DNA from 2 places in the Paenibacillus sp. R14(2021) genome. Region 2 is predicted to be linked to the other one. Evidence: riboswitches for the same ligand, from Rfam matches in the RefSeq annotation. Region 2 holds a riboswitch; the other holds the start of a gene.
What was found. Region 2 has a riboswitch for cyclic di-GMP ahead of KXU80_RS18780 (penicillin-insensitive murein endopeptidase). Riboswitches for the same ligand answer to the same signal wherever they lie in the genome.
Positions count from the first base shown of each region.

Region 1: linked by a shared signal. The riboswitch ahead of KXU80_RS25195 (PilZ domain-containing protein) and the one ahead of KXU80_RS18780 (penicillin-insensitive murein endopeptidase) in region 2 are both predicted to bind cyclic di-GMP.

Region 1 covers NZ_CP080269.1:5,439,519-5,455,916, reverse strand. Annotated here, with positions in the region: gene KXU80_RS25235 (Tex family protein) at 85-2,289, opposite strand; gene KXU80_RS25230 (MBL fold metallo-hydrolase) at 2,397-3,032, opposite strand; gene KXU80_RS25225 (thioredoxin family protein) at 3,034-3,600, opposite strand; gene KXU80_RS25220 (undecaprenyl phosphate transporter UptA) at 3,701-4,309, opposite strand; gene KXU80_RS25215 (cupredoxin domain-containing protein) at 4,476-4,922, shown strand; gene KXU80_RS25210 (dehydrogenase) at 4,986-5,300, shown strand; gene KXU80_RS25205 (hypothetical protein) at 5,381-5,563, opposite strand; gene KXU80_RS25200 (O-antigen ligase family protein) at 5,651-7,735, opposite strand; gene KXU80_RS25195 (PilZ domain-containing protein) at 7,849-8,568, opposite strand; cyclic di-GMP riboswitch class I at 8,657-8,750, opposite strand; gene KXU80_RS25190 (HD-GYP domain-containing protein) at 8,786-9,868, opposite strand; gene KXU80_RS25185 (GGDEF domain-containing protein) at 9,896-10,582, opposite strand; gene KXU80_RS25180 (histidine kinase N-terminal 7TM domain-containing diguanylate cyclase) at 10,601-12,271, opposite strand; gene KXU80_RS25175 (class I SAM-dependent methyltransferase) at 12,396-13,595, opposite strand; gene KXU80_RS25170 (DUF6483 family protein) at 13,613-14,269, opposite strand; gene KXU80_RS25165 (alpha/beta fold hydrolase) at 14,312-15,160, opposite strand; gene yyaC (spore protease YyaC) at 15,182-15,754, opposite strand; gene KXU80_RS25155 (DUF1128 domain-containing protein) at 15,901-16,125, shown strand; gene KXU80_RS25150 (hypothetical protein) at 16,276-16,398, opposite strand, start outside.
Region 2 covers NZ_CP080269.1:4,027,174-4,043,571, forward strand. Annotated here, with positions in the region: gene KXU80_RS18740 (ABC transporter substrate-binding protein) at 1-223, shown strand, start outside; gene KXU80_RS18745 (ABC transporter permease) at 231-1,031, shown strand; gene KXU80_RS18750 (ABC transporter ATP-binding protein) at 1,097-1,951, shown strand; gene KXU80_RS28130 (hypothetical protein) at 1,998-2,129, shown strand; gene spoVT (stage V sporulation protein T) at 2,373-2,915, shown strand; gene KXU80_RS18760 (polysaccharide biosynthesis protein) at 3,408-5,009, shown strand; gene mazG (bifunctional methyltransferase/pyrophosphohydrolase YabN) at 5,067-6,545, shown strand; gene KXU80_RS18770 (HU family DNA-binding protein) at 6,727-6,999, shown strand; gene KXU80_RS18775 (RNA-binding S4 domain-containing protein) at 7,002-7,283, shown strand; cyclic di-GMP riboswitch class I at 7,579-7,654, shown strand; gene KXU80_RS18780 (penicillin-insensitive murein endopeptidase) at 7,777-16,023, shown strand; gene KXU80_RS18785 (ligand-binding sensor domain-containing protein) at 16,186-16,398, shown strand, end outside.

The sequences.
Region 1 (16,398 bases), 1.4 Mb from region 2:
GGGTGCTATCTCCATACAGTGACGATTGACGTGACTGATTAGAGATAACACCCTTTTGCCGTTTCAATTATTAGATAACTGTCATCATCCCGGCTTGCGCATCGTCAGGCTGACCCGGCCTTTCTTCTCATCCACGCTCAGCACCCATACCGTAACTGTATCTCCCACCGAAACAACATCCATGGGATGCTTCACGAATTTGCCGCTCAGCTGCGAGATATGGACGAGCCCGTCGTTCTTGATGCCGATATCGACGAACGCGCCGAAATCAATCACGTTGCGGACCGTGCCATGCAGCTCCATGCCAGGCTTCAAATCCTCGATGCTGAGCACGTCCGTGTGGAAGATCGGCGCAGGCAGCTCTTCGCGCGGATCCCGGCCGGGACGCAGCAGGCTGTCGATGATGTCCCGAAGCGTCGGTACGCCCACGCCAATTTGTTCTGCGACTTGAGACGTCTCGATCGTCGTCAGCGCCGCCCTGAACGCTTCCGAGCCGATTCCCTCCAGCTGCAGCCCCAGCACGCCGCACAGCTTGTCTACAACGGCGTACGATTCCGGATGAATCGGCGTCCGGTCCAGCGGATTACGGCTCTCCGGAATACGGATAAAGCCGATGCACTGCTCGTAGGTTTTCGCGCCGAGACGGGGCACCTTCTGCAGCATTTTCCGGTCCAGGAAGATGCCGTTCTCCTCGCGGAATTTCACGATATTCTTGGCCGTTGCCGCATTAATGCCGGCTACGTACGACAGCAGCGAAGGCGAAGCCGTATTGACGTCAACGCCGACATGGTTAACGGCCGATTCAACGACGCCGCCAAGCGTCTCTTCGAGCCGCTTCTGACTGACATCGTGCTGGTATTGGCCGACGCCGATTGCTTTGGGCTCGATCTTGACAAGCTCGGCAAGCGGGTCCTGCAGCCTTCTTGCAATGGATACCGCGCTTCGCTCCGCAACGTCCAGCTTCGGAAATTCCTCCGCCGCCAGCTTGGAAGCGGAGTATACGCTCGCTCCGGCTTCGTTGACAATAATATATTTCAACTCGCCTGCTCCCGTCAGCTTGGCGAATTTTCGCTTGCCGATCAGATCCGCAATGAACTGCTCCGTCTCGCGGGAGGCGGTTCCGTTGCCGATGACGATGAGCTGGACGCGATAGCGATCGATAAGGCCGTTGATCAGCTTCTCGGCTTCTGCCACCTTGTTGTTCGGCGGCGTCGGGTAAGAGACAGCGACCTCCAGCAGCTTGCCGGTCTCGTCGATAACCGCAAGCTTGCAGCCCGTACGGAAAGCAGGGTCAACCCCGAGCACGACATTGCCGCGCACGGGAGGTTGAAGCAGCAGGTTGCGCAGATTGGTCGAGAAGATGCTGATCGCATGCTCTTCGGCTTTCTCCGTCAGCTCCCCGCGAACCTCGCGTTCAATCGACGGCGCGATCAACCGTTTATAGGCATCCTCGATCGTCGCGAGCAGCACGGAACGAACGCCAGCTGCCGTTCCCATCCGAAGCAGCTGCCGGTCTATGTAGTCGTGGATTTTATCCGTTTGCACATCCATCCCTACACGAAGCACATCTTCCCGCTCCCCGCGGTTGATGGCAAGCGTACGATGCGGAGGCAGCTTCTTGAGCGGCTCCTGATAAGCGTAATACATTTCATAGACCGTCTCTTGGGAACTATCCTTCGCTTCTGTCCGTATAATGCCTTGGTCAAAGGTGTACCGGCGCACCCATGCGCGGATCTTCGCGTCATCCGCAAGCTGCTCGGCAATAATGTCCTTCGCGCCCTGCAGTGCATCCTCGGCGGTCTCTACGCCCTTCTGTGCATCGACGTAACGCGCAGCTTCCTGCAGCGGATCGCCTTGACGCGGTTGGGAGAGCAGCCATTGCGCAAGCGGCTCCAGGCCTTTTTCCTTGGCCACGCTCGCCCTTGTCTTGCGTTTTTGCCGGTATGGACGGTACAAATCTTCGATTTCCTGCAGCTTGACGGCGCTCTGAACCGACTGCCGCAGCTCGTCCGTCAGCTTGCCCTGCTCGTCAATCAAGCGGATGACTTCGCGCTTGCGGTTCTCCAGATTGCGCATGTACTGCAGCTTCTCTTCAATCGCGCGCAGTTCGTTCTCATCCAGCTCGCCGGTCATTTCCTTCCGATACCGGGCAATGAACGGAATCGTATTGCCTTCGTCGAGCAGGGACACCGCCGACTTCACCTTGCTGACCGGCAGGCTCAGCTCTGCCGATACGCGCTTGACGATCGCCTCCTGCTCCGCTGCCAGCTCAGCTGGCGTAAGCTGGATTTTGACGGAGGTTCCGCCGTCCAATTCTTCGTCCTTCAACCGTTGATTCGTCTCAGCCACTATGGAATGCCCCCAATAAGATGAATGAAACCCTTCGAACCGGCTGATTAAGCCGGCACGTAAGGGTTGTTAGCCATTTCAAAACCAATTGTCGTTTGCGGACCATGGCCGGGGTATACCCGAACCGCCGGATCGAGCTTATACAGCTTCGTGCGGATCGAATCGAACAAATCCCGCTCCTTGCCGCCCGGAAGGTCGGTGCGTCCAACCGACATCTTGAACAGGACGTCGCCGCTGATCAGATGCCCGCCGCACAGCAAGCTGACACTGCCGGGCGAATGACCCGGCGTATGCAGGATGCGGAACGTCTCGCCGATCAGCTCCAGCTTCTGTCCTTCCGAGAGCGCATATTCGGCCGGAGCCGTCGTGAGCGGCGCCGTGACGTCCGACCAGCGAGCGGAGCCGTTCTTGCGCGCATCGCCCAGCCAGTCCGCCTCCTCGTCATGCAAATAAACGGGGCAGCCGAACGCTTGGCGGACCTCCTCCACGCCGGCCATATGATCAAAATGCGCATGGGTCAGTACAATCGCTTCGAGCTGCAAGCCGCGTTCGCGGATGCGTTCGATCAGCCGCTTCGGCCCCATGCCGGGATCGACCACGAATGCGCGGGTGCCTGTTTCCTCGGTGATGAGGTAGCAGTTCGTTTGCAGCGGCCCGAGGGTAAAGGTTTCAATCTTCAGCATGCTAGACAGACGCCAGAAGCGTGCGAAGCTCAGTAATAATATCCTGCTGGTACGCCGTGTCATCACCGTAACGGCGGATCAGTTCCTGGCGGGCAAGCGCCAGCTTCTCTTGATAGTCCGACGCTTCACGGTCCGGGTTAGCCTGCTTAAACGCGACCATCGGCTCCTGCACGTAGGAAGGGCGCGGTCCCCATTGTCCCAGCACATGACCGCCTGTATCCGCAATAATGACGATGGGAATGGAGCGGCCGCCCATCGTCAGAAATTCATCTATCGTATCCAGATGCTCTTCCATGATCAGTACCTCGACCGACATGCCGGTAAGCTCCATGGCTTGGAATACGACCGGCACGTTGCGCACGACGTCGCCGCACCAGTCGGAGGCGATAATCACGCAGCGCAGATCATCGCGGTTGTTAATGGATTCGAAAAACTCGCGGTCTTCTCCGTTCACCCATTCAAAGCGGCTCGACCAGCCTTGAAATGCCTCCTGGTTCTTCTGCATGGCATCGTAAAATTGCTTCGGGCTGATGCCTTTGCCCAGCTTGCCCGCTACGTTCTTCCCCATCGAAAAAGCCTCCTCGTTCACCCTTGCGAGTGGATATTAATGAAACAACCATGACAAGCAGCTTAATTGTAACAAAGTGCTCCCGCACGATTCAAACAGATCAGATCGATTTGCCTTTACGCTTCAACACTGTATAAAGGACATAGACGATAAGTACGGCAATCGCAATCAGAATGGCCGGCTGCACGTATGGCGCCGCTTTGGCTCCGATGTCTTCCCAATTCTCGCCCAGCGTACGGCCCAAATAGACAAATAGAAGCACCCATGGAATAGAAGCAAGCCCCGTCAGCATCGTAAACCGCCAGAAGGGCATTTTTGCGATTCCGGCAGGGATGGATATCACTTGGCGCATGACGGGAACAAAGCGCGCCGTGAAGACGATGCCGTCGCCGTAGCGTTTGAACCACTGGTCTGCGAGATCGAGATGCTTCGGCTTGATTTTGATAAACTTCCCGTATTTCTCGAAGAAAGGGCGGCCCGCCCCGCGTCCGATGCCGTATAGAATCCATTGCTGAACGATCGCGCCGAGCGTACCGAACAGAACGGCCCCGAGGTACGTTATTTCGCCTTGGTAAACGAGATAACCCGCATAGCCCAGCACGATTTCGCTCGGAATAACCTCGATGGCCAGGCCGATCAGAATACCGAAATAGCCAAGGCCCTCAATCCATTGAAGCAGCGTATTAACCAGATCATGAAACCAGCTCATCCGTCATCTCCTATCAGTCTTCTTTTTTCGAGTAAACTGCTTCTCTCTTACGGTATTCTAGCATACTTGGAGACATGCCTCCAGCACTTGGCATTGCGGCCCAAGCCCCCGCATAGACTAGCCTTAATATGAAGCGAATCTATCGAAAGGTCAGGTGAAGAGAAAGATGTCGAATATCTTTGTCATCAATCGCAAACAGCTCGCTCTGTTCGCGCTCCTGCTGCTCATTGTCGTATTTGCGGCCGTATGCCTGCGGTGGAACCAATCCCGCGCCGCCCTGGCTGCACCGAAGGAAATGAAGGTTTTTCAGCTCGTAACCGGCGAATTTAAAACAAAGACCGATGACGGGAAGGAGCTCGAGGTCTATCGCTGGGATCCAGGCTCCATCGTCGTCCACAAGGGAGATGCCGTCGAGCTGCGCATCACGGGCGTAAACGGCAAATCGCATCCCTTCGTCATTCAGGAGCTCGGCGTTAAAGGGGAAGTCAATAAAGGACAAACGACAGTCGTTCATTTTACCGCGGATCAACGGGGGACCTTCGCGATTGAATGCCTCGTCCACACGTCGATTTCAAACGGCGGACCGATGGTCGGCTACCTGACCGTGGAATAGCCAAGAGCGTGTGGCACAGCGCCCGGCTTGCGCATATATAGGGGAAGAGAGGAGTCGGTTACGATGAAACCTTCCACTGCCCAGAAGCACACCTCCGCCTATCCCAGCGCCCGCAAAATCAAACGTGCCTGCGAGAACGAGCTGTACCGCACCGTAAAAAGACTCGGTGTTTATATTCCGAAAGAAAAGCTGGAGCTTGCCGAGAAGCTTTATATACAGAAGGTTTTTCTGAACGTGCAGTGGATTCACGAGCATGCCAGCAACCGCAAGCTGCTCTCCGACTGGTGGGACGAGAACGTCAGCGCGGACATTGCCGCATTGTGGGAAGTGGATCAAAGCAAGCTGTGCGCGGCGTTTCGCAGCGCCTTCGGCGGCTGACCGAGCCCGAAAAATAGAACAGCAGCACAGCTCTAAAGCGAGAGAGCCGTGCTGCTGTTGTCGTAAATGAGGGATTAGCGTTACCCGATAATAGCAAAGGTTTCGACGCCGGCCGGAATCGTGCGGGTACGGAACTGGACGCCGTTTGCGTTGAAGACGCGAAGCGTATACGACACGTTGGTCAGCGTGCCGATGTTGCCGAAACGTACAACACCGAACCGGTCGAAGAAAGCGGTCGACACGATTCGATTATTGTGGATCAAGCGTGCGAAAAAGCCTGTCGTGTTGAACGATGGGAACAGCGCCAGCAGCTATGTTCTTCGCAGCTGCGACCGGCCTCCGATAGCTCGCTACCTCTTCTCAGCGAGCGGATAGGTACCAAGCTGCGCCAGCAGTTGACGGTTCTGCGCAGCTGCCTTTTGCGCCGCATCGGTCACGGCGAACTTGCGGTCGTTGGCCGTGTATGGCTTCTTCAGCGCCTCGTAGCGCTCGAAGAACAAGGCGGCTGTTTCAGCCGCCAGGTTCGCCTCCGCCAGGCGCGAAGCGGCTCGCAGGTTCTGCGCGAGCTGCGCCATTGTGACGACTGCTTCCGACTGACTGCCCCAGTCGAAGCGGTCGTAGGCCAGTGCGCGGCGCCAGTAATCCGCGGCGCCGATCACGTCGCTCCGCTCGGCGCACTCACGGCCGAGCGCCCGCAGCAGCGGCACGGACTGCGGCTCATAGCGCAGTCCGGACGTCAGCAGCACCGCCCGTTCCGAAGGCGGTGCATGGTCTGCGAGCTCGATGCGAATCGGCGTCCAATACGGATTCGCATCGAGCGCCGCGCGCAGCGCGGCCGTCCGTGCCGCGCCGGAGGCGGCAGCTGCCGCCTCGCGGTGCCGCACGGCGGCATCGAAGCGCCAGCCGAGCAGCGCGGCGGCGGCGAAGCAAACGGCGGCCGCGCCAGCCCCCGCGGCCCGCCAAGCTCGAACCCTCGCGCGGCCGCGAACCCCGCCGCGCTCCTCCCCGCTGGAGGAAACGACAGCCCAGCCGAGCAGCAGCAGCCAATAATAGCCGTACTCCATATCAAAGTCGATGGCGGCATGAAGCAGCAGGATGCCGATGGGGAGCAGTCCAAGCCGGTTCCCGCGCCACACCGCGCTTAGGAGAATGAAGAGAACCGCAGCCGCGACAAGCAGGCCCATAACGCCTAGATCAAGAACGAGCTCCATGAGGCCGCTATGTACTTCATTGCCCACATAGGGCTGAGACTGAATACCGGTAAAGAGCACGCGCCATGTGTCGCCGCCTCGCCCGAAGAAAAGCGCCTCTTGAATAAGCTTGCCGGCATCAGCGTAGAACAGACCGCGGGCTGCGAAGGTATCGTAAACACCGCTAAAGCCATATAGGCGGCCATGTATGGACGAAGGCAGCACCACAAGCAGACTGAGCAGCACGGCAGCAGAACAGCCGCCCCAGGCGACGGCTTGAACCAGCCGAACCTTCGGGCCGGCAAGCAGACGCCGCAGTCCCAGGAAACCAACAGGTGCTGCAGCGCAGATGAGAATCAGGAGCAGCTCCTCGGTTACGGTCGCTCCCGCCCTCCCCTCTGCAGCCGAGGCGCGTACGCCCGCATGCACAACGAAGCGGTATGCCGCTCCGCCGCATAGCAAGGCCCAACCGGTGTACAGCAGCCAGGCGCTGCGCTCCAGCCGGCCGAGCAGAAGAAGGCCGGCCAGCCAGGCTGCAGCGGCAGCAAGCCAGGCTCCCCGAGATTCCGTAAGCAGAGCGGTAAGCATGAAGGGAACAATACCGATGGCATGGAGCAGAAAAGACGCCTTCGTCTTCGCGCGCAGAAGCAGCGACCCACTCCAGACGACATAAGCGCATGCCGCCGCTCCCAGAACGTTCGGGTATTGAAGAAAGCCGGCTAACCGAGCACCAACGACCGATAAACGGGGATCTCCCGTCGTCATGATCATGTCCGGAAACGACAGCGCCCCCAACCAGCCTGCCAACGCGCAGCCCATAACAAATAAGCCGGAGACGTATATGCCCGCTGACAGCCAAACGCGATGCGAAGTCTGCCCGAACGCCGCATAAAGAATAAACAGGAACGCTGCATAAGCACTCCAGCGCAGCATCTGCTGCAAACTTCCTAGCAGGGATGCCGGCTCATGTAAAGCAGCCAAGCCGTAGAACGCCGCAATGAGCAGCAGGCCATACACAGCTGCAGGGATGCTCGCAGTCTGCTCACTGAACGGAGCAATTCCCGCTCTCATCCGGTTCCTAATGAGAGCAGCCCCGATCGTGAACGCTCCGCACATCCCTGCCAAGCACAGCAGCCACTCCCAACGGTAGAACACTTCATCAAAAAACATCCCATACCGGTATGCCGCACCGGAAAGCACAGCCGCGAATACGATTGTACCTGCCCCAAGCCAGCCTCTACGCATGCCGTCCCCTGCTTTCCTAACGTAAGCTCTATTGCCATTATTGCCCGATTGGCAGTAAAAAAGAAGGCGATGCCCGGGTTTTCCGATGCACGCCTTCTTCAATGATTATCGTACTACTTGCGCTGCTCCTTCCCGCCCTGCTGCTTTAGCTTAAAGTAAGCTTCCACTTGTTGACGAAGCAGGTACGCACGAAGCGTCCTCCGATGCTGTTCATCCAGCTCCAGGAAACGGGCTCCGTAGAACTTTACAATGCCGCTCTCGTCCTTTCGAATGATCTCCAGTTTAGCTTCGAAAGGCGCTCCTAAATCAAGCGTGACACCCACAACTTCTCCCGCATTCATATACGGACCCGCCGAGATGCGAAAGCCGATACCGGATTCGCTCAAGTTGCTCGCGCTCAGCTCGAACTGATCCTGCGCCGCGATCATGACTTGTTCCAGATCGGACGTCTCGACCTTGCGGGAAATCGTACGCCTCAGCTTGCCCGAGAGGGCGACCTGAAGCCGCTGCGACTCCCGCTTCTCTTCATGTCCCGCGAAGGCGCGAGACGGGAAGAGAAGGGCGATGGCTCCTTCTGCTTTCGCAATGACCGTAGATTGCAGCCGGTGAATGCCGACCGACGTATACAAGGTCAGCTTCACGGGATCACCCAGTTCGAAGCTCTTGAATTCCGACATTTCAATTTCCATCATGTCGCCTTCGATATAGGTCAAAATACCCGTTGATACATAGCCTTCTCGTTCGACAACTGTTCGGCTGTGGAGCAGCGCCTTCGTTTGAAACGCGGGCTTGTCCGCCCCATAATTGTCCTTCCGTGCATACATGGCAGACATGCGGCATTCCCCTCCTTCACATGAAAAAAGCGCTCCCTCTGTAACATGGATCCGCTTCCTGTAGACCTGGATGACTCCAGGCTTGCATTTCGGCAGCCAGGCTGTCATTCGTTCGTTTCAAGCGAACATTAGACCCTATGGCTTTGCGTCCCTGCCTTTCGGCAAGTTTGCTAGTATCGATGACTATGAAGTTGTGGATGACGTTGGTCCAGATGATCTACACTTCCTTGACAATCATAAGGCTGTGCTCGTCCTTCAAATCAATTTGATACGCAGCCTTCGGCGGTGCTCCGTCAGGCTCCCTAATAATGCGTACGACAGGACGATGAACGGCGAGCTGGTTATTCAGCGCTACAACACCAATTTGACCTGTGCTGAGCAGCACCGTAGTCGCCACGGGGTAGATCGAAATATGCTTGCAGAACATCTTTATGAGGTCCAGATCAAAATACGTATTGCCGGCAGCAAACAAAAACTCAATCGCTTCCGAAGGCGTAAACCGTTTACGGTACGGTCTGTTGGAAGTCAGGGCGTCAAACACGTCCGCAATTCCGATAATTTGCGCATATTCATGTATCTCGTCTCGCTTCAGCTTACGCGGATAGCCCGAGCCATCATAGCGTTCATGATGCTGAAACGCGCAATGGGCTGAGAGCAATGAAATGTCATGCTGCGCCCGGATGATGTTGAAGCCTTCTTCCGTATGCTTCTCCATCTGGTTCCGTTCGGCCGGCGTGTATACGCTGTTCTTCGCGAGCAGCTCCTTCGGGAGCTTCGTCATGCCGATATCGAAGAGCAGTGCGCCCATCCCGAGCTCTTCAAGCTGATTGCGGTTATAGCCTTTAGCTAGGCCCATAATACCCGCGAATATCGCAACATTCAAAGAGTGGTTGAACAGGTAGCTGTCGGCCACATGGATATTGGTAAGGCTGACCATCATATCCTCGCGCCTGACGAGATCCTGCACGATATCGCCAAACACCTTCCGAAATGTTCGGCCAAGCTCCGGCGCTATCGTCCTTCCCTTGATTTGAGGCTGATCCATCAATGTATTCATCGTCTTGAAAATGTTCGCGGAAGCCGATTTTCGCGTGTCATCCTGAATGGCTTCCGTCGGCTCCAGTCCCTCAGAGAGAGGATCATCAATGTATACGTTATCTATGCCCAGACCAGCCAGCCTGTCAATGAATCGCTGGCTCAATTCCACGCCGGCGCCAAGCAGTACGTTTCCATTTTCTTGCAGAATAGGGCGGGCCAGCTTATCTCCAGGGGCAACGGAATTGATGTGAACTTTTCTCATTGGTGTATCCCGCCTTTATCGCTTGCTTCATGCTTGCAGCGCTGCCGGTTCGGTTTCTTGCACTTTGCGTACATACTTATCCGCGTACATTCTCGTGTCTGCAGCCAAGGTCAGCTGAGCTAGATTCCCGCCATGTTCAGGGAAAGACGCGGAGCCCACCGAGACTGACAAGCGAAGTCCGGATCGTCTTGAAACACTCAGCAGCTGCTCATGAATTCGTTTCGTTATTCGTTCGATTCCTTTGTCGTCGGCATACGGACAGATCAAAATGAATTCGTCTCCGCCCCATCTGCCTGCAATTTCGCCGCGTTCCGAACAATTTCGCAGCGTCTCCGCAATCAAGGCAAGCGCCTTATCGCCTTGCAGATGCCCGAATCGATCATTTACTTCCTTAAAGTCATTCACGTCAAGCAGTATAATGGTCATTTTCTTGCGTTTACGTTCCGCTTGCTTCAGCAGTTTATTGAAATTCACTTCAATGAATCTGCGGTTATACACGTTAGTCAAGCAGTCAATCGTCGACTCTTCCTTCAACCGGTCATATTTGCGTCCGAGCATCCATCCCCCGGTAAGCATGCTCGACGCGAAAACAACTACGCCGAGCTGAACAGAAAACAGCGAATGTCCAATAGCCGTCATGTAGCATAACCCTGCTGTCGCTGCTGTCGTTATCAATGCTGCAGCGCCTGCCACCAGGCGTCCGTTGACTGACATATCGCTGTCCCCCTTCTACTATAGATTGACCACACGGTTTCGTCCGTTATCCTTGGCTCTGTACAAGGCGGTATCCACTTTAGCAAATAGGTCTCGCAAATAACTCTTTACATCTTCCATTCTCATTTCGCTCTGTTCATCAATGACATGCATGCCCATACTGATCGTTACTGACACCGAAGGCAGACCTAAGCCAGTGGCGATTTCGTTGGATTCTACAACCTCGCGAATCCGCTGCGCCAGTACCTCAGCCTGTTCCCGGTTCGTATGCGGTAAGTAAACGGAAAATTCCTCGCCGCCGTACCGTGCCAGGATGTCCGTGCGCCGCAACGCGGCCTTGACCACCTCGGCTGTTTGGCGGATGACCTCATCTCCGATGATATGCCCATACGTATCATTGACAAGTTTGAACAAATCAATGTCAAACAAAAACAAAGCAAATGGAATTTTGTACCTTAAATTAGTCAGTACCTCATGCTCCAGCTGCTGCATGAGAAATCTACGGTTGAAGCAACCGGTCAAGCTGTCCGTAATCGCCATTTGTTCCAGCTTACGGTTGGCTTGAAATAGCTCGTCCTGCATATAAATCAAAGCGCGGTTACGCTCTTGTAGCGATGTATTATGCTCTTGCGATTTGAGAATATGCGTTTTCAATTCCGAGATGTCCTGAAGCGTGATAACTTTACCGATCCGGTTCCCGCTCATCATCACTGGCGCCGCTTTCATCGACAGATATTGATAGACCGAATCGCCCTGATCAATAATCAGCTCCGTCGTGATGCGCTCTGAAGGCTCCGTTCGATATTTCAGCAGCAGCTCTTCCTCCCTGCCCTTCTCGAGCGAGTACCCAAGAAGCAGCTTCTCCATATTGAAGGAGTCTCCGACAGCGATATGCAGATTCGGACTGACATTGCTGTTCAGTTCAATGACCATCTCATGCTCATCCAGAACGATAATGCCCACAGAGAGCGTATTGAAGACATCCTGCTGCGCGACTTTAACAATATCCAGCGAGCGATGCTTCTGCAGCGAGAGTACGAAATACAGGTCTGACAGCACAATCCCAAGCGAGGTCAGTCCCGGTATAACAGGCAGCCAGCGATCCAAGATTACGTTCAGCAGCAGATCCAGAAGCGGCATCGTGCTCATGATAATCAGGCCGACAAGCGCATTCGCGATCCGCGCCTTCTCATACACCGGCTTTTTGGCAAGATAAGCAGTCCACAGATGGTGCAGCGAGTATACGTAATAAGATAATAACAAAATGACCATCGCCCAAAAAATAGGCCCGTATTCCCGCTCAAGATAGCCGCCTTTAACAGGCGCGACGAACAAATTGGCAGGGTTCCAGATCATCCCGATCGACAAGAGCAACGAAGGTGTAAGCATGCTCAAAACTACGTTTCGTCTCGGCTTGTAGGACGTATCTACTAAAAAATTCGTAAACAGCAGCCAGCCAAACCCGAGCATCGATAAACCAACAAAGGAAATGGTGATGAAGACAATCTGAAGGTGAGGATTATCTATGGTGTGGACACCGATCTGGCCAAAAGGCCAAACCATCATGAAGAAGTGAAAGAGCAGATACACTTTATACTGCGCAGTAATGACGTTTCTTGCAAAAACATAAATGAATAAGGTGAACAAAAAAAGTAGAAGGCCTAGATCCAGCCCTGTCGTAAGTCCCATGTGCTCCACCCAAATCAATCTATAGTTTTCTATGAAAAAAGGCCTGGGACAATCTGCATATTTCCACTCTATTCTATCACACAGATTTAATATTCGACAACAACAGTTGTAACCTTATTTAACATCATTTTATCGCGAGCTGGAGCCGTTCTTCCAATGCCCGTTCCAAGTATGGCGAAACCTGCAGCATATTCCGAAACGCCTCATACTCGCTCCATTTTCTGGATGCTTCTGTATTTCCCCCGATCGACTTGACAGCCCGAATCAGCATATTCTTCGGCGTATGCTCCGGGTCGATAAACTCCAGCAGCTGCGTCCGATAGCCAAGCACCTCCAGAAGCTGGGAACGAATCGCGTCCGTGGCAAGCGCAGTGAACCGCTCTTTGAGCAAGCCATGCGTTAGCAGCGGTTTCATGGCGTCGTTCTCGATCTGTTTGAACAGCTCATGCTGGCAGCAAGGCACCGACAGGATGACGGAAGCCCCCCACTCCACGGCCTTCACCAGCGCGGCGTCCGTAGCCGTATCGCAGGCATGAAGCGTCACGACCATATCGACTTCCGTCTGCTCCTTGTACTCGGCAATATCGCCGACTTGAAAACGAAGACGGTCGTAGCCGAGCTTCTGCGCCAGCTCCGAGCAGAACGCGATGACGTCCGCCTTCAAATCCAAGCCGACGACGGATATCGGGCGCTGCTGCTTAACGGCAAGCAAATGATAGAGCGCGAAGGTCAAATACGACTTGCCGCAGCCGAAATCGACGATCGTGATTTCGCGGTCAGCCGGCAAATAGGGAAGCACGTCCGTAACCATTTCAAGAAAGCGGTTGATTTGGCGGAACTTATCCTGTTTCTTCGCAATCACCTGGCCGTCCTTTGTCATGATGCCAAGCTCCACCATGAACGGCGCGGCCTCGCCTTCCTGTACGACGCGCTGCTTCTGGCGGTTATGCGACAGCTCGTCCTTCCGCGTTCCTGACGGCAAGGAAGAAGGCTTGCTCAATACGGTCGCCTTCCCCTTCTTCGAGAACAGCAGCTGAACGTCCTCTGCGTCTGTCTTCAGCAGCGCCTGACGGTAGTTTTCCGTGAGCCATGCGACCATTCGCGCTCCCGCTTCGCCCTGCGGAATATTCTCGTGCGTTACTTTGTTATCGATATAGTATTGAAACTGATAATGCAGCGCGCCCTTGAGCGCGATCGGGCGAATGACCGTTTTGGACGGAATTTGACCATCCTTGCGGCGAAGCTGGCTGAACGTCGCGCCTCTTAATTCCCCTTCCGATACCCATTGCATAAGATCCGTCTGCCATTGCTCCTTGCTGTCCATCTATTCTCGTTCATCTCCTACATCATTTCGATATTCTGCTTGATTCGATCTAGACCTTCCGTGACTTCCTCCCTCGGAAGTCCGCCTGCCTGCAGCGATTCATCGGGAAGCAGCAGCAATCTGCGGTAGAATTCAACCGCCTCTTCGGCAGGGATCGCTCCGTCCTCCAGCAGCTCGTGCAGCATATTCTCGGCTTCGTCATAGCGCCGGTCGCCCTCATACCATTCCCACATCAGCAGCTTCGTCGCCTGGGGCAGCTCGTATTCGTGCAGCTTCGAGGCCATATCAGCCGCTTCCTCCGATGGCGTCCGCAGCATCGCCGGCGCATCCAGCAGCGCGAGGCGCATGAATAGATGGAAGGCCTTCAAATGCAGCGGATAAGCCTGGTCCTGACGGCTAAGATCATCCAGAATGTCCGCCTCTTGCTTAAGAAGCAGCGCAACTGCATGCAAATTGGTCGTTTCCACGACCCCGTTCGTCGTCATCATCCGGACAAGGTCCGCATCCGACAGCTGGCGAATCAGCTTCCCGTTCATCCGGAACTGCCGATCCAGCAAGTCGTCGATTACCTGCAGCGCCTCTTCATTCTTCTTCTGCTGGCGAAGCCCCATGACCACGCCCGCAGCTTCCCCCATCTGTTCAATCATTCTCATAAAAAAATCACGTTGAAACATGTGACTTCCTCTCCTCCCGGGCCATGCTGACCAGCTGCTCGATTATACGCGATGAAAATGGAGAAACGCCGCCAGCTCTCCGGCCAGCTTATTCGGATCCTCGACCATGCTCATATGTCCGCAGCCTTCAAGCAGCACCTGCTTGACCTGCGGACCGTCCGACGTGAATGTGTTCGCGGGCAGAATGATGCCGTCTTCCGATCCTGCAATAAGCAGCAGCGGAACCGTCAGCCCGTCAAGAACAGCGGTCCGGTCAGGGCGAGCCTTCATGCCAAGCGCTGTGGCTGCCGCACCGGCTGCCGAAGTCTCATAACCGGCTTCGATCATGGCTTGCACGCGATCCGCCATGGATGATTTGTGATTGGGAGCAAACAATTTGGGCACCAAGCCTTCAACGAACGGCTGAATGCCGCCCTCCTTGAGCGCATGTGCCGCCTTGTCGCGGTTAGCTTGCGCTGCTGCACTGTCCGCCTTAGCCGTGGAATGAATAAGACCAAGGGCGTCGAGCTGCTCGGAATAGCTCTCTGCGAACGCCAGCGATACATATCCCCCAAGCGAATGTCCAAACAGATGCACAGTGGACACATTCAAATGACCGAGCAGAAGCTTCAGATCCCGGGCGAAATCGCCCATCTCGTATGCCTCTTGATCCGGAGCGGTGCTGAGGCCGTGACCGCGGAGATCCGGCGCGATTACCCGTCCTTCACCAGATAGGAGTGGAATAAGCTCCCCCCAGTACGCCGAGCTTCCGCAAAACCCATGAAGCAGTACGATAACATGCTGGGTCGTATCCGCCGAAACGGAAGCAGAACCTGAATCATAATAGGCGATTACTTGACCATCCGGCAGCGTATAGGTCTGGTCGGCAATGGAACGATTGTTCAATGTCATGCATACCACTTCCCTTCTGTTTTAGCGTAAATAAATCGCATGAACGGCCGGCATATGCCACGCGGCTTGAATGGCAGCCGCCGTATCGCGGGCCATGCCCATCGCTTCATATAACGAGGCGTGCTGAATCGTCCAGTAGGGCTTCACGCCCGCCCGGCCTACAATACCGGCAATGCTGTAATCACCGGCCGGCCCCAATCTCTTGCCGAGCGCATGTCCCGGATAGAGCGGGCCTTCGCCGACGATATAGCCCGGCTTCTCTTCTTTCTTACCCAAGCATGCATCTATTGCTATTGTCGTCAGCCCCTCCGGAATCCCCGCCTTCATAGCTTCGTAACGATCCGAGTCGCAGGGCTGCTCCAGTGTACCGATAACAACCCGCCAGCCGGCCTGCGCAAGCAAGCTTCCGACCAGCGGTCCATAGGAATCACCGGTCGAACAATCGGTGCCGATGCAAATAAATCCGATTCGTGCGGGATCAGGTTCGAGCGCAGCTAACTGCTTCAGAAAAACAGCCAGCCCTTCCGCTTCCACCCGCTGCCGGGACACCGTATCCGCGGTTCGCGCCCTGCGCGCCTTTGCCCGGTTGCCCATGCTTCGAACTGCCTCCCCTGTATTACTGTCCTCATTGTACCCAAATCGAAGTCCCGCTTCAAATAGACTGCGTCCTGAAAGTAGCGGTCTGCCGCTTGTCATGTTACAATACGAACAATCAAACGGGTAAAGAAGGAGCGTTCGCAATGAGAAATTTAGAGGAACCGAATCAAGAGAATATTGCCTATATGATCGAGGAAATTAAGACGAAGCTGCGCATGGCTTCCGGCGCTGCCATGCAGGCATCCAATTTCAGCCTGGACAAATACGAGGATTTGAGAGATGTCTACGAAATCGTGGCCGGCAAGGATAAATTCAGCATCAGCGAAGTAGAAGCCATCGTATCGGAGCTTGGCCAACTGCGGGTATAATCATTTATGCTCATTGAGTCTTCCATTTAATAACAAGTTATGACAATAAATGATCATAAAAACCCGAACGCTCGATACGTTCGGGTTTATTTTTTTTCCACATTTTTGAATAATATGACAAGACTAATTGGATGTAACCGGTGTACTTTGTTAGTTGTCTTCCTCTTCTGCTTCAGTCGGAGCCATAACCCCTTTGGACGCAAAGATGGATAATTTCACTGTTACAGCCTTATGCTCGCCGCGGAGAAAATGCGCAAGACGATCCAGCTTCTC
Region 2 (16,398 bases):
CGAGACGACGCCCGAGGACTTCAAGCTGGGTCTGGGCAGCATCAAGCTGTTCACGGCCGCGGATAACGTGAACGCGTTCGGCAAGCGGGAAGATTACACATCGCTGTCCTATACGGCGAAGAAAACAGCCGACTTCCTGAAGAAGCTGGATATGGTGGATGAAATCAAAGACTTCGACGCCTTGTTCGATCCCCAGTTCGTAGAAAAAGCCGCCAAGGAGTGATTTGCTGATGAACGCGCCTAAACGCCGAAAGCCTCACCGGTTCCAAATCTTCAAAGATATCGGCGGAAGGCCGTTTGCCTTCACTGCCGGGTTCTCGTTCCTGCTGCTTCTCGCCTTCTGGTCGGCGCTGAGCTACACGCAGGCGGTCAATCCTGTTTTCCTGCCGACGCCGGATAAGGTGCTGACGGAAATGTTCAAGCTGCTCGGCACGAGCGATTACTGGCATCATATCGGCATCAGCGTATTCCGGGTATCGGCAGGGTTCCTGCTCGCCTGCATCATCGGCATTCCGATCGGCATCTTCGCCGGCACGTTCAAATACGGGGAGGCGTTCGTAGAGCCTCCAATGGAATTCATTCGTTACATGCCGGCCGTTGCGTTCATTCCGCTCATCATGGTGTGGGCGGGAATCGGGGAATGGGCGAAAATCCTGCTCATCTTCATCGGCTGCTTCTTCCAGCTCGTGCTGATGGTGGCCGACAACACGCGCCGCGTCTCGGCCGATCTGCTGCAGGCATCGTTCACGCTCGGCGCCGGCCGCTGGAAAGCAATCGAGACGGTGCTCATTCCCGCGATACAGCCGCAGCTGATGCATACGCTCCGCCTCATTCTCGGCTGGGCATGGACCTATCTCGTCGTCGCGGAGCTTGTCGCCGTCAACAGCGGCCTCGGCTATGCCATTATGAAAGCACAGCGCTTCTTGAATACAGATCAAATTTTTGTCGGCATTATCGTTATCGGCCTGCTGGGGCTGATCAGCGATCGGATTTTCGCCTTCTTGAACCGCAGATTTTTCCCTTGGGCATAAGCGGCTGGTACGGGCAGCGCGCATAACGTATCGTCCCAAACGCGAAGAAATGGGGAGTGAGCATCATGGAAGCATTGAAGAAGCAGGATACGGCGCCAGAAGCGGAGGCGCAGGCGCAGGTGCAAGCTGCTCCACCGGGAGCAGCGGCGCGCACCGGCGCAAGGCAGCAGGGAGAGATCGTCGTCTCCGGCCTGCACAAAGTGTATGAATCGAGGAAGAGTCGGTTCGAAGCGCTCAAAGACATTGATCTCACGGTCGGCGCCAATGAGTTTGTTACCATCGTCGGACCGTCCGGCTGCGGGAAGTCGACGCTGCTGCGCATCGTGGCAGGGCTCGATGAGCTGACGGACGGCACCGTCAAGCTCGACGGCGAAGAGGTGGTCGGGCCAGGCGCGGAGCGGGGCATGGTGTTCCAGGGCTACACGCTGTTCCCTTGGCTGACCGTCAGGGAAAACATCGAATACGGACCGAAGCTGAAGGGCATCCCCACGCTGGACCGCCGTGCGATCAGCAACCACTTTCTGAAAGTCATTAAGCTGGAGTCGTTCGCGGGCGCTTATCCGAAACAGCTCTCCGGGGGAATGAAGCAGCGGGTCGCCATCGCGCGGGCGCTGGCCAATCGTCCGAAGGTGCTCTTGATGGATGAGCCGTTCGGAGCGCTTGATGCGCAGACGAAGCTGGAGATGCAGGAGATGCTGCTGGACGTATGGGACAAGGAGAAGACGACCGTACTGTTCATTACGCACGATATTGAAGAAGCGATCTTCCTGTCGCAGCGCATCGTTGTTATGGGGGCGAACCCCGGGCGAATGCTGAAGACGTTCGAAGTGAAGCTGCCGGCGCAGCGGACGCCGGAAGTGCGGGACTTGCCTGAATTTCTGCTGCTTAAGCGGGAGCTGGGTCAGTTGCTCAAGCACTAGCCTTACATGTAAGCGGCAGCCAATACCAACCTGGGAGTGATTGCATATGGCAAGATCCGGACCGGCGAGAAATCCGGAAGGCAAAGGAAGCGCAAGACACCGGAATAAACGGTTATTGGCTGGGCTTGGACGTATTGTCATCTTCTTGTTTTTCCGTCATCCTGCTGCTCGAATGTGAGCGGCGGGATTTTTTGTTTTCAGGAGCCCGGGAGCCTGCGGAAACAGGCACTTCTTGCGGCGGGTTCGCCAATTGTTGGCGTTTGTGCCTAATGCATAAGAAAATGGGAGGGGATGAATACTATGGTCAGATCGATAATCACCTTTTTCAAGGATCCTCTCCTCTTGAATAATAAAGCAGCAGCAGCATGCCAATCGTCCAGTCCAATTCAAAACCTTCCAAGGAAAGTGGGGCAACTAGAACATGAAAGCAACTGGAATTGTCCGTCGTATCGATGATCTCGGCCGGGTCGTCATCCCTAAGGAAATCCGCCGTACACTGCGCATACGCGAGGGCGACCCGCTGGAAATCTTCGTTGATCGCGATGGTGAAGTGATTCTGAAGAAGTATTCCCCAATTGGTGAGCTTGGCGATTTCGCCAAGGAATATGCGGAATCCCTCTCGGAGAGCACGAACCATATCACGCTGATCACGGATCGGGATAATATCATTGCCGTAGCCGGCGCGCCGAAGAAGGAATACTTGGAGAAGCAGATCGGCTCTATGCTGGAGAACTGCATGGATAATCGCAAGACGGTCGTGGAATCCGGCGGCGGCTCGTTCGAAGTGGTGAAAGATGTCGGCGAGTCGTTCACGTCGGTCGTGGCGGCTCCGATCGTAGCCGGCGGCGATCCCATCGGCACGGTCGTGCTGCTGAGCAAGGACGAGTCGATCAAAATGGCGCAAATGGAAACGAAAATGGCGGAGACCGCGGCCGGTTTCCTTGCGAAGCAAATGGAACAGTAGCGAGCGACAAGCTTCTTTGGAGGGTAATGCCTTCAGGGAAGCTTTTTTTACGTGGGAGGGCCGTAGCGGCGGGTACGCTTCGAATTCGCTTGGGATCAAGAGGAGGCAGGGCACTTCTTCTTCTCCCGCGGGTCAACGCAGCCATGTTTAGGGTATAATGGGAGAAGGAGAAGAGACAGGCAGGTGCGGAAGTTGAAACAAAGGCAGGGGGAACGAGCCGATACGCCGGGAAGCGGCCGTAAGCTTGAGGCTAGGGGAACTGACGCGGTTCCGGCGGGGCCGGGATTAGCGCGAGACCAAGCTTCTGGGCGAAGCGCCGAGAAGCAGCGGCTGCAGCGCCATGAAGACGCTGGGTTCGGTGATGGCGTTCATGAACAGGCTGCCGCAAGTGAGGGGAGCCTGAGCGAAGGGACGTACAGCGGTGGCGGAGCCGCAAGAGACTCCCATGATAACGGCGGCAGGGGGCCGACGTTTCTTAAAGGCGCGGCGCTCATGGGCGCTGCGATGCTCATCAGCAAGACACTAGGAACGCTGCAAAAAATTCCGCTTCAAAATATTGCCGGCGACCGCGTGTTCGGCATCTATAACGCGGTTTATCCGATCTATCAGCTGCTGCTCGTCATGGTGACCGCCGGCTTCCCGGTTGCCGTATCGCTGCTCGTCGCGGAGCGCGAAGCAGCCGGTGACGCGGGCGGGTCGAGGCGAGTGCTTGGTGCCAGTTCATGGCTGCTCGCGATGGGCGGCTTAGCGTGCTTCATCCTGCTCTGGCAAGGCGCGCATGTCGCCGCGTCATGGTTCGGCGATGCGGCGGCCGCGCCGGCGGTGCGGGCTTCGGCCCTTGCCCTGTGGGTCGTGCCCCTCATGGCGGCATTTCGCGGTTATTATCAGGGCAGGGGGAATATGCTGCCATCGGCGGTGTCGCAGCTGTCCGAGCAGACCGTACGCGTTGCCGGCATGCTGACGCTGCTGATGGCCGGCTGGCATCTGGGCTGGTCGGATGATAAACTGGCAGCCGGGGCGACGGCCGGTTCAGCCATCGGAGGCACGGCGGGCCTCGCTGTCCTCGCCGGCTATTGGCTGCGGGAGCGGCGCGGGCTTGCCGGAGGAGCGGGCCGATCAGCGTCCAAGCTTGCCTCCCGGCAGAATGCCCAGGCGGAAGGGCTTCTGTCCATCATGATGCGGCTTGCGGCGCTCGCCATTCCGGTCACGCTGGGCGCCCTTGCGGTTCCGGCGCTTGGCGTGGTGGACGCGTTTACGGTTCCGCGGCTGCTGCACGGAACCGGTCTGCCGCAGGACGAAGCGATGACGCTATTCGGCCTGTACAGCCGGGGCCAGCCGCTTGTGCAGCTGGTCGTCATGGTTGCGGGCGCGATGGGCGGGGCATTCGTCCCCGCGCTTGCGGGCTCTCTCGCGCGCGGCGATGCCGCGGCCGTGCGGCAGCAGGCGGCCATCGTGCTGCGGGCCGCATGGGGTATCGGCACAGCCGCGGCTTTGGGGCTCGCGCTGCTGGCCGAGCCCATCAATATGATGCTGTACGCGGACGCTGACGGCTCGCGTACGTTCGCCCTTGTCGGGTGCACGGCGCTTGCCGGCACCGTCAGTGCGCTTACGGCGGCCGTGCTGCAAGGGCTGGGCGCGGTGCGCACCCCGGCCCTGCTCATGCTGGCCGCGGCTGCGCTGAAGGCGGCGCTGAACGCCGCCCTCGTGCCGGCCTTCGGCACGGCCGGCGCCGCCTGCGCCGGCATCGCTGCGCTCACGGCGGCCGCCCTGCTGGGCTCGGGAGCCGTCTGCCGGGCCGCCGGCGCGGCTGTGCCCGCGCGGCGCGCCGCGGGCATAGGACTCGCACTCGCGGTCATGGCCGCGGTGCTCGTCCTGGCCGAGCGCGGCGGCGCCCCGCTGCTCGGCCTTGCGCTGCCGCCGCGGGCGGCAGCTGCAGCGCTCGCGCTCGGGGGCACCGCCCTCGGCGGAGCGCTCTTCGCCGCCGCCGTGCTGCGCTTCGGCGGCCTAACCGCGCGCGAGCTGCGCGCGCTGCCCGGCGGCGATGTGCTCGCCGCCGCGCTGATTAAATGGCGGCTGCTGCCGCAAGACGCCTAGCCTTTTACCGACTGCGTTGATACGTTTATGCGTTCAAGATAAAGGAGGAAGATCGATATGCAACCTACGATTACCGTCGTCGGACTCGGATCCGGCGATGAGAACCAGCTTACGCTCGGCGTGTGGCGCAAGCTGCAGGAAGCGGAGCACCGCTACGTCCGCACGGACAAGCATCCGATGATGCGCCTGTTCAGCGATAATGAGCTCGCCTACGAAACCTTCGACTCGCTGTATGAGCAGATGGATTCGTTTCCCGATGTGTACGAAGCGATTGCATCAAGCTTGATTGAACAAGCGGCTGCGAAGAAAGCCTTGATCTATGCGGTGCCCGGCCATCCGATGGTGGCAGAGCGCTCCGTGCAGCTTCTTCGCGAACGCTGCCCGGAAGCCGGAATCGACCTGCATATTCTCGGCGGTGAGAGCTTCCTCGACCAAGCCTTCACCCGGCTTGGCTTCGACCCGATCGAAGGCTTCCAGCTCCTCGACGCTGCGGAGCTCAAGCCGTCGTTGATCCGCACGGAGCTACATACCGTTATCGGTCAAGTGTATGACGAATTCACGGCCTCCGATGTGAAGCTGACGCTGATGGAGCTCTTGCCGGATGACTATCCCGTGACGATCGGCCATGCGCTCGGCGTGCCGGGGGAAGAGAAGATCTTGACCGTGCCGCTCTACGAATTGGACCGCACGCCGGGCTACGGCAACCTCTCGCTCATTTGGCTGCCGCGCTCCACCGATGAGCGTCTGCGCAACCGGACATTCGAGCGGCTGCATGAAATCGTCGCGATTCTGCGCAGCCCCGAGGGCTGCCCGTGGGATATGGAGCAGACGCACCAATCCATACGCAAGAACTTCATCGAAGAAACCTATGAAGCGATCGAAGCGCTCGACAATGACGACCCGGACGGCATGCGCGAAGAGTTCGGCGATGTGATTTTGCAGGTGATGCTGCACAGTCAGATGGAAGAGGAAGTCGGTACGTTCTCGGTGTATGACGTCATTCAATCGCTTAACGAGAAGCTGCTGTTCCGCCATCCGCATGTGTTCGGGGATTCCGCTGCCGGCGATGCGCAGGAGGCGCTTGAGAACTGGGAGCAGATGAAGGCCGAGGAGAAGCGCCGCAAAGGCATCGATCCTTCCCAAGCCTCGCAGCTTGACGGCATTCCGCCGGATCTGCCTGCGCTCATGAAAGCGTACAAGCTCCAGAAGAAGGCGGCGAAGGTCGGGTTTGACTGGAACGAAATCGGTCCGGTGCTGGACAAAATCGAAGAGGAGCTTGGCGAGCTTCGCGAAGCGATCGCGCATCAGGATGCGGAAGAACAAGCCGGCGAACTCGGCGATCTGCTGTTTGCCGCAGTGAATGCGGCGAGGTTCATCCAAGCCGACCCGGAAGAGGCGCTGGCGCGCACGAATATGAAATTCAAGAAACGATTTTCATATATTGAGGAGCAGCTTCGTATAAGCGGGCGTTCCTTTGACCAAACTGATTTAACAGAGATGGATCGCTACTGGGAAGAAGCCAAGCGGCTGCCCTAGCAAACCATTCAGAAGAATCGTCAAAAAACGGCTAGTTTCCTCATAAAACTGCAAAAAATTTTTCCAGTCAGGCAGGATTTATTTGCTAACAGGCAGAATACTAGTTTTGAGGAAATTAGGCGATGCGGCGGCGACAACGCTGCCTACAACCATATTTGAAATTTTAGGAGGCAATTTTACAATGAACAAGACAGATCTGATCAACAACATTGCAACAAAAAGCGGTTTGACAAAGCGTGATGTAGAAGCCGTATTGAATGGCTTCCTAGGTGAAGTAACCGACGCTCTTGCAGGCGGCGACAAAGTACAGCTGATCGGTTTCGGCACGTTCGAAACGCGCAAACGTTCCGGCCGCACGGGCCGCAACCCGCAAACAGGCAACCCGATCACCATCGCGGAATCCAAAGTTCCAGCGTTCAAAGCCGGCAATAAATTGAAAGACGCGATCAAGTAAGCGTGCGTCTCGATAAATTTCTCAAAGTATCGCGATTGATCAAGCGGCGTACCGTCGCGAAGGACGTGTCCGACCAAGGGCGCGTCTGGATCAACGACCGCGAAGCCAAGGCGAGCAGCGACGTCAAAGCCGGCGACGAGCTCAAGATTCAATACGGCCAGAAGATTGTCACCGTCCGCGTCGAGCGGATCGCGGAGACGACCAAGAAGGACGAGGCAAGCGGGATGTATACTTTGTTGAAGGAAGAATCGCGTCAGTCCGAGAACAAGCTCGACTGGCAATAGGACAAGAAGGCCGCGCTCAGCATCTTGCTGGGCGCGGCTTTTTTGTGCGTATATTGCCTTGTTCGAAATTCAGCGGCGCTTCCAACTTCCAATATGCATCGCCTTCTGTGCAAGCTTCAGGCGCTCGCCTCACCGATCCGTGCAATGGCCGTCACAATCTTCCGCACACTAAATGACAACTAGGTGTATTATACCATTTATTTGAATATAGGACTATTTACCTATTTGAAAATCGGTTAAATTTGGTAAACTCAGGATGATCAAGTAGTCATTTCGATAGAAACGACATCATAGAATCCGATAAAGGCAAATCCGCCGCGAGGCGGGGACGCAAAGTCATGGGTCCCACGTTGGATCGCCAGACTGCCGAAGCTGCTGCTTACACCCCTGACACGCTAACGTACAATGTCTTAGGTTCCGCATGCCGATATTCGGCATGCGGTTTTTTGTCGTTCAACCAAGAGAAAGAGATAGAGAGAGAGGGAGACGGGATATGAAGAACAAGACGAAACATACCGTAAGAGCCATTTCAAGCGTAGTGATTTCCTCGCTGGTTGCAGGGCTGATGCCTGCGGCATCATGGCTTGGGGTCGGGGAGTTGACCGCTTCCGCAGCCCAGCGTTCCATGAATGCCATGCTGGCGCCGTTTGCGTCGCACGCGACCGTGCAGCTTGCGCCGGAGTCGGCGGAAGAAACCTGGTGGCAGCATCCGAATGCAACGGAGACGCCGGCTTACCATACGTTCAACGATGCCAAGGTGCTGCTTGCCCAGGAGGAAATCGGCGAAGAGAAAGGCGGCGCGCCGGGCGCTTATCTGCGTTTGGAAGTAACGGATCCCATTTTGCCGGCCGATAAAGGCACGATGACGTTCGCGTGGACGGATACCCTTGCGAGCTGGATTTCAACGCAGTCGGGCGAGCCGATTGCGCCGCCGGCAGGGTACCAAGTGACGCTGCAGTTGAAGGATATCAAGCGCGATACGAGCTTTACCCTGGTCAACCAGCGCGTCGACCAATCCGGCAAGAATACCTATGCGTGGAACGGCAAAGATTCGCAAGGCAAGCCCGTGCCGGAAGGCTATTATTACGCGCAGCTGAGCGCGGAGCCGGACACGGTCCAGTTCAGCAAACCGGGCGCGAAACCGGGCGACCCGCCTATCGTGAGCGATGTCCCGCTGCCGGGTTATCCGGGTCAGTTCGCGCGCATCGTCGTGGACCGCACGGCCCCTGAATTGGTCGCGATCCATCCCTTGGGCGGCGGGAAGCTAGCCGTCGAGGCAAAGGACGATGTCGGCGGGCTTAAGGTTATCAAAGCCGAGGGCGGCGGGCAGGCCGCAGAACGGACTTTCTCGTCGGCGCCTTTGCAGGCGGCCTATGCGTTCACGCCCGGCGACGGCGAGAAGCTGAAGGTCACGCTGACCGACGAATCCGGCAACAAGGTTACGGAGCAGCTTCCGCTTCATCCCTTCGTGCCGGGAGGCGGCGACCAAAGCTACAGGCCGCGCGCGGAGGCGCAGATCGCAGGCAACAACGTCAGTATTAACTTGGATACCGGCAACGGCCATCAGCGGTTTGAGGGATTCCAGCAGGCTGGGCCAGGGCAAGACCTCGATCTTTATTTTACCTACAACCATCAGAACCGGGTCAAAGGCATGCTCGGCTACGGCTGGAGCTTCAGCCTGGACTCCCGCTTGAAGAAATGGCCGGACGGCGACATCACGTGGACCGGCTTCGACGGAACCGAATATTGGTTTCATGCCGATAACGGCGCTTATGTCACTTACGCGGACGGGCAGAAGACCTATTATCCGAAATTGAAGCTGGATACGGAGAGCACGAATCCCGAGGATCTTAACGCGTTCATTATGGAATGGCCGAATCAGCTCCGCTACCGGTACAAGAACGACGGTAGGTTCTGGATGATTCAGGACCGCGATGACAATGAAATCTTCTTCTCGTGGATCAGTTGGCCGACGTATCACGGCGGGCTGGATTACCGCATTGAAAAGGTTACGGATACGGCCGGGCATGACGTGAGCTTCCAGTACGTGCCGGGTACGGGCGAATTGTATTCGACGGTCGTGACGGAGCTGGACGGCAGCGGGAACCAGCCGGGCACGAAGCGCAAGTTTTACTTTATGTATGATGCTGCCGGGCAGTTCGTCGGCTACCGGGACCCTTCGCAGCGGATCACCCGATTTACATACGACGCGCTTCACCGCGTCGACCGCGTCATCGACAACGGCAGCAGCGACCGCGAGCAAAGCGGCATCACGCCGGATGCGGTCGTCACGAAGTGGACCTATGATACGGATAACCGCGTGCAGCGGATGTCCATGACGCGCAAGCAGGATCAGGTCGAAGAGTTCGTCGGTGCCGCCTACGACGGGCAGGAAGCGGTCGTGACGCAGCCTTCCGGCGCCTATACGCTGCGCTTTACCGATGCGAACCGTCCTTCTGAGCGCGTGCGGACGGTAACGACGGCGGACGGACAAGTCGAGGCGAAGACGGCGTTCGTATATGACCGGAACTTGCTTGTAGAAGAGACGGATCCGATGGGGCGCTCCCAGCAGTACCGGTATGACGGACATGATCGGCTTGAAGCTCAGATGAACCCTGCGCGCACGATCCTGACCTCCGCTTACGATGTCGACGGGGATCTGATCTCCGAGATCGGGCCGGACGGCTACGATGTCCGGTACAGCTATGTCAAGGACGGGCGCCATATCGTGAGCCGGACAACGACGACCAAGGTCAGCGATCCAGCGGGCATTCACGAAGCTTACGACGTCATCACGAAAGAAGAGTATCTCGCTAAGGGCCAGCTGTCCAAACGCACGGACGGCGAGGGCAACGCGTTTGGCTACACGTACGACAAGAACGGCTTCCTGACCTCGGACGGAACAAGAGTGTCCTACGAGAACGATCAGAACGGCAACGTCGTCAAGGAATTGACGGATGCAGGCACGGCGGACGAAACGGTCGTCGTGCGCGAATATGACGACGTTGGTCACGTCACGAAGCAGCAATCGCCTGGAGGGCTCGTCGAGGTATTCGACTACGATCCGTTCGGCCGGCTGCTGAAGAAGGACGCATACGATCAAGCCGAACCGTCGGTGAAGCGAACGAACAACATGCACTACAACGACGGCGGGCAGCTCATCCAAACCTCCGACGGCCTCACGGTCACCGACTACACCGTCGATGGTGAAGGACGGGTTCTGCGCAGCGAAACCAAGCCCGTGGAGGCCGGAACGACAGGCACGGCCGTCGAAACGACCGTATACGACAACCAAGGGCTGCCTGTCGAGACAGTAGACGCCAGAGGACTGTTGACGCGTACGTTGTATAATGCAACCGGACAAGCCGTCGAGATTGTCGTCTCGCCGGATGACCATCCTGAGGTAACGGCAATCGAATACAACAAGGCGGGCCAGCAATCGCGCGTAACCGCACCGGACGGCGGGCAGACGGCCTATGAATACGATAAGCAAGGACGCATCGTCAAGCAGACCGAGACTGTTAACGTTCTTCTGCCGAACCAATTGCCGGTGCAGGGGATTCCAGCCGCGGCTCGTACGCTGATAACGGAGTTCGTCTATGATTCGGTCGGTCAATTGGTGGAGCAGAAAAATCCGAACGGCTCCTGGCAGACGTATGGGTACGATAAGAACGGGAACCGCGCCGAGGAAGTAACGGGCGGGCCGATCCCCGTATGGCAGGGAACGCCGCTGCAGAGCGGGAAGAGCGACCCTGTTAGGCCGGGGAATGAGATTCTGAGCACGCGAAGCTACAGCTACGACAAGCTGGGCCGCACGCTGAGCGAGACGGACGGCAACGGCAACAACACGATATACCGTTACAATGGGGCTTCAACTACAACGGTAAGATCGGCCTTGAATGAGGACGGCCAGCCGATTACGGTAATGAACACGGTTAAGACCGACGCTAACGACCGGCTCTTCAAATCGGTCAATGAAGCTGGGGACGCGGCGACGACGACCTATGATGCCTTTGGCAACGAAACGGTTGACGTCAATGAAGAGGGACAGCGCACGACGCATCAATACGATTCGTTCGGCCGATTAGCCAAAACGATCGAGCAAGTGGATGCATCCGGCCGAACGCAAACCGTGCTGTTTACGCCGGATGCTTGGGGCAACGTGGTGCAAGAGCAGCGGGAGCTCGGTGCGGGTCAGTGGTCCACGACGACCAGCGAGTATTCCCCTGCGGGCGATCTGCTGACGACAAGAGAGCCATCCAAGCTTCGGAGCACGTATACGTACGATAAACAGGGCCGGCTGCAGACGCTGCAAGAAACCGACATCGCGACGGGAGCCAGCCGAATTACGAGCTATACGTACGACGCGGCAGGCCGGCAGACATCGGTGACGCACCCGGACGGCAGCCGGGAACTGACGGTCTATGATACGGGCGGCAATGTCGTTGCATCGCTGGATGCGCTGAACAATGCGATCGTCAACCATTACGACGACGGCGGCAGCTTGACCGAGACGGTGACGTACAAGGAAGGTGCCAGCTCACTGGAGCCGGCCTATATTGCTTCCACCACCCGGAATCTCTATGACGGCGCGGGGAATGCGGTGCTGACGCAGGATGCGAACGGCAACGTCATGCGTTATCTGCCGGATGCGGAAGGACAGACGAAGGCCGAGACGCATTATGAATTCCCTGATTTGACCGGGCAGCAAATCACGACCAAGTATGCATATGATCCGCGGGGGCTGATGATTGCCGTAACGGACGGCAACGGCCATACCTCGACAAGCACCTATGATGCGAAGGGCCAGCAGACCATGACCGTGGACGCTTCCGGACATTGGATCAAGTACGCATACAGCCCGGCTGGCAATATGACGGCAGAGCGGCATCCGCTTGGCCATGATACGCAGTGGGCGTATAATCTGCGCGGGGATCGCATTCAGGAAATCGACGCGCTAGGGCATGTGCAGCGTTTCGACGTGGACCTGGACGGCCGCTTGTCCGCCGAATATAACCGGGAAGGCGAAGCGACGCAGTACAGCTACGACCAGGCTGGCCGAATGACGCGCAAAGAAGCGCCGAGCACGGGGACATATACGTACAGCTATGATGCGGCGGGGAACAAAGTAAGCGAGACGCCGCCCGTCTATGGAGAGACCTCCTACACCTATGACAAGAGAGACAATCTGACGACGGTCGTCGACCCTTCGGCGACAACGTCATTCGAATACGATGCCGATATGAACCGGACCAGCCAGAAGGACGGCAATCAGCAGAAGACCGCCTATGATTATGACGAGGCCGGCAATCGCGTGCAAAAGGACGTGGTTCGCTCCGAGTCGGATCACGACCTGTTCAACTATAACTACGACCCGAACGGCAACCTGCTGCGGGAGAAGAAGCCGGATGGACGGATAACAAGCTATACGTATGATTTCATGAATCGCGTGACGCGCGAGGATTACAGCGATGGCACCTGGCTTGCCTATACCTACGACAAAGCGGATAACGTGCTGACGAAGAGCAGCCAGGAAGGAACCATTGCCTATTCATATTACGCGAACAATCAGGTCAAGCGCGTGGCGTATTCGAACGGGGATGTTGTCGACTACGAGTACAACCTGAACGGTGACCGTACGGCGGAGATCATTAACGGCAAACGTACGGAGATGACGCTCGACCCGGCCGGGAGGCCGACTAGCTATACAGACACCAGTGGAGCGACCTACGACTATACTTATGATGCGGATGGCTACGTGACTTCGATCAGCTACCCGAACGGCACGGTTACCCATGTGACCTACAAGCCGGGACATCTGATCGATACGCAGACAACCGTCCATGACGCCGATGCCCTGCATACCGGCAAGTATACGTACAATGCGCGGGATTTCGTCACAGGGACCCAGGAGCAGGATGACAAGTCCGGCTATCAGTACAACGATCGGGAGCAATTGAGCCGGTACGATACGTCGGAGGGTGATTCCGTTCAATACGAATACGACGGATCCGGCAACCGCACGGTTCGCAAGACGATCATTCAAGGCACGAAGGAAGACAAGAAGCAGGTCATGACGACGGAGGAGCTTGTCCAGCGCGTACTGGCATCCTACGGTTTGAATCAGCCGAAGCCGCCTTCCCAGCCTGAAGAACCCGGTGACGGTCAGGACCCTGGTTGCTCAACCACCGAGCCGGCGCATGGTCATGGCAACGGTAACGGCAATGGCAATAACGGAAACGGGAACGGCAACGGGAACGGCAATGGCAATAATGGAAACGGCAACGGTAACGGGAATGGCAATGGCAATGGCAACGGCAACGGCAACGGAAGCGGGCACAACAAAATGTCGTCCGACGCCCTCCAAAAGTCAGCCGCGAACATGTCCAACAATGGGAACGGCAACGGCAATAATGGCAACGGGAATGGGAATGGCGGAGGAAACGGAAACGGCAATAACGGTAACGGAAACAACGGCAATGGCAACGGCAACGGCAATGGTAATGGAAATGGAAATGGGAACAATGGCAATGGTAACGGTAATAATGGCAATAACGGCAATCATGGTAATGGCAATAACGGCAACAATGGTAATCATGGAAATGGTAACAACGGCAACGCAAACGGCCATGACAAGGATGATGACAACGGCTCCGGCGGCGGCTGCAGCACGAAGGGCTGGTACAAGGCGCTTGCGAACGGCAACGGCAAGAAGCTAGGCCTGTACAAGAAGCTCAACAAAACCTTCGGAGGCACGGACGGCGGCACGAGCCCTGCCATTAACGAGATGTTCGAGACCGGAAAGATTGAGAACATTTTGGCCGCGATCGACAACATCGTGAACGGTGAAGTGAACCTGCCGTCTGGGGAGCAGAAGAAGCTGTTCGAGCGCATTCGCGAAGCGGGCAAAGGATATACGATCATCGGGACGAAATATACGTATAATACCCGGAATCAGCTTTCTCACCGTGAGAACCTTATTCGGTACGAGGAGTACGACTACACCTATGACAAGGCAGGCAGCCTGCTGTCCGACGGTCGAAGCAAGTTCGAATGGAACGCCCGCGGTCAGCTGACCAAAGTCACGTTCCCGGACGGTTTTGGCGAGTCGTACACCTACGATCTGCTCGGTCGGCGCGTAAGCAAGACACGCTTTAATCACCAAGGAAGCGAGCAGCAGAAGACAACGTATCATTACAAAGGGGATACGTGGGAGCTGCTGGAGGAAGTGGTGAGCGGCGATGAAGACGAGGATGGCGAATCCACCAAGTCCTACACGTACGATACCAACGGGCGCCCGCTGTCCATCACGTTCAAGGACGAAACCTTCTGGTACGTGTACAACAGCCATGGCGATGTCGTGGCGTTAACCGACAAGGATGGCAAGGTAGCGGCTCGTTACGAGTATGATGCTTGGGGCTTAGTCACCCATATGTATAATCGCTTCGGTGAGCGAGTTGTCGAGGGCAAAGGCTGGATCGGCGACCTTGGCACAGGCAACGGAAGCCCAGGCTCTATACAGGGACCTGAGGATGACAGCGGCAATACGGATCCGGATTATCATCCGGGGAACGGCAATCAGGCGGCAGGTGCAAGTGCCTATGTAACGGGTGAAACCGAGCAGCCATCGGCAGAAATGCTCACGCTGGAGAGCGAAATTGCGGATGATCCGGAAGAGCCAACCGAGGACATTACCACTGATTTGGTTAAGGAGAACCCGATTCGCTACGCAGGTTACTACTGGGATCGGAAGACGCAGTATTACTACCTGCAAGCGCGCTACTATGACCCGCGTCCGGCCCGGTTTATTAGTGAGGATACGTATGAGGGTGAGATTGAGCAGCCGCAGACGTTGAACTTGTATACGTATGTAAGTAATAATGGAATAAATAACGTTGATCCGAATGGACATTTTTCTGTTTCAGTTGATGGAAATAATACTCGTCTCGGAAATCTTAGTTCAAGTGATTATATTTATTTAGGCAAGGATACTGCCTTTATGGGAAGAGAAATTATAGAAAATAGAATAGTTATCGGATACGTAATGGGAGAGAATAAGATTGCTCATGAATCGTATCCATTCGGAGGTAATTATTGGGTTCTCCATCCAGGTGATACACCTACATGGATTTCTGGTAGCCATTGGGCTATTCTCCCAGGCGACAAACCTGCAACAGGTACATCATCAAATACTACAGAAACATCACAATTAAATAATAATACATCCACGAATTCAAATGTTGAAGTTCCAGATTCAAATGTTGAAGTTCCAGATTCAAATGTTGAAGTTTCAGATACCGGATTTATTGAAATGCCGAAAACAGGCCCTGGATTCAAACGACAAAATTGTTGTGCTTTAACTTCCTGGGGGACACCTGAAACAATAGCGGCATTTAAGCGTATTGCGGCAAATTGGGCTAAGGTGGATAAAAGACTGATATATTATAATGATATTAGTAAAAAAAATGGTGGGAAGCTTAAGCCCCATGAAACCCATCGTGATGGCAAAGATATAGACATTAGACCAATTAGAACCGATACCAGAAATCAGGGTGGTGTGAGATGGGATTCTAAGGTATATGACCGCAAAGCAACAAGTAAATTGGTAAGCTTAATTATTGCTGATAGAAATGTAGAGCAAGTTCGATTTAATGATCCTGAATTAATAAAAACATATAGACCAAAAGTGAAAAGATTAAGTGGACATGATGACCATCTTCACATTGATTTCAAAAAGTAAATAACAAAGTCCCCCAGGAATCCTTCTTGGGGGGCCTAACACAATGCTCGGGGTGAATTTATGAGATCTAAGTGGACGCTTATTCTGTGCATAATAACATGTTGGTGTGTATTGGTGTCTTGTAGTGATAATCATGAATTGCAAGAAGTAAAAGGAAATACGGTGAAACAGATTAATGTAAATTTGCAAAGTAATGATTTCTTGAATATTAAGACAATCAAGTTAAAAGGCGATTCATCACTTGCACGGGATAGTGTGTTAATTGATAACAAACTTTGGAGTGTATATGAAGATCGTATTCAGACTTTTGATGTCAACTCTTTAATTAGTAGGGAACACCCCATTAAGTCAAACTTTACGAAAATAGATTATCAG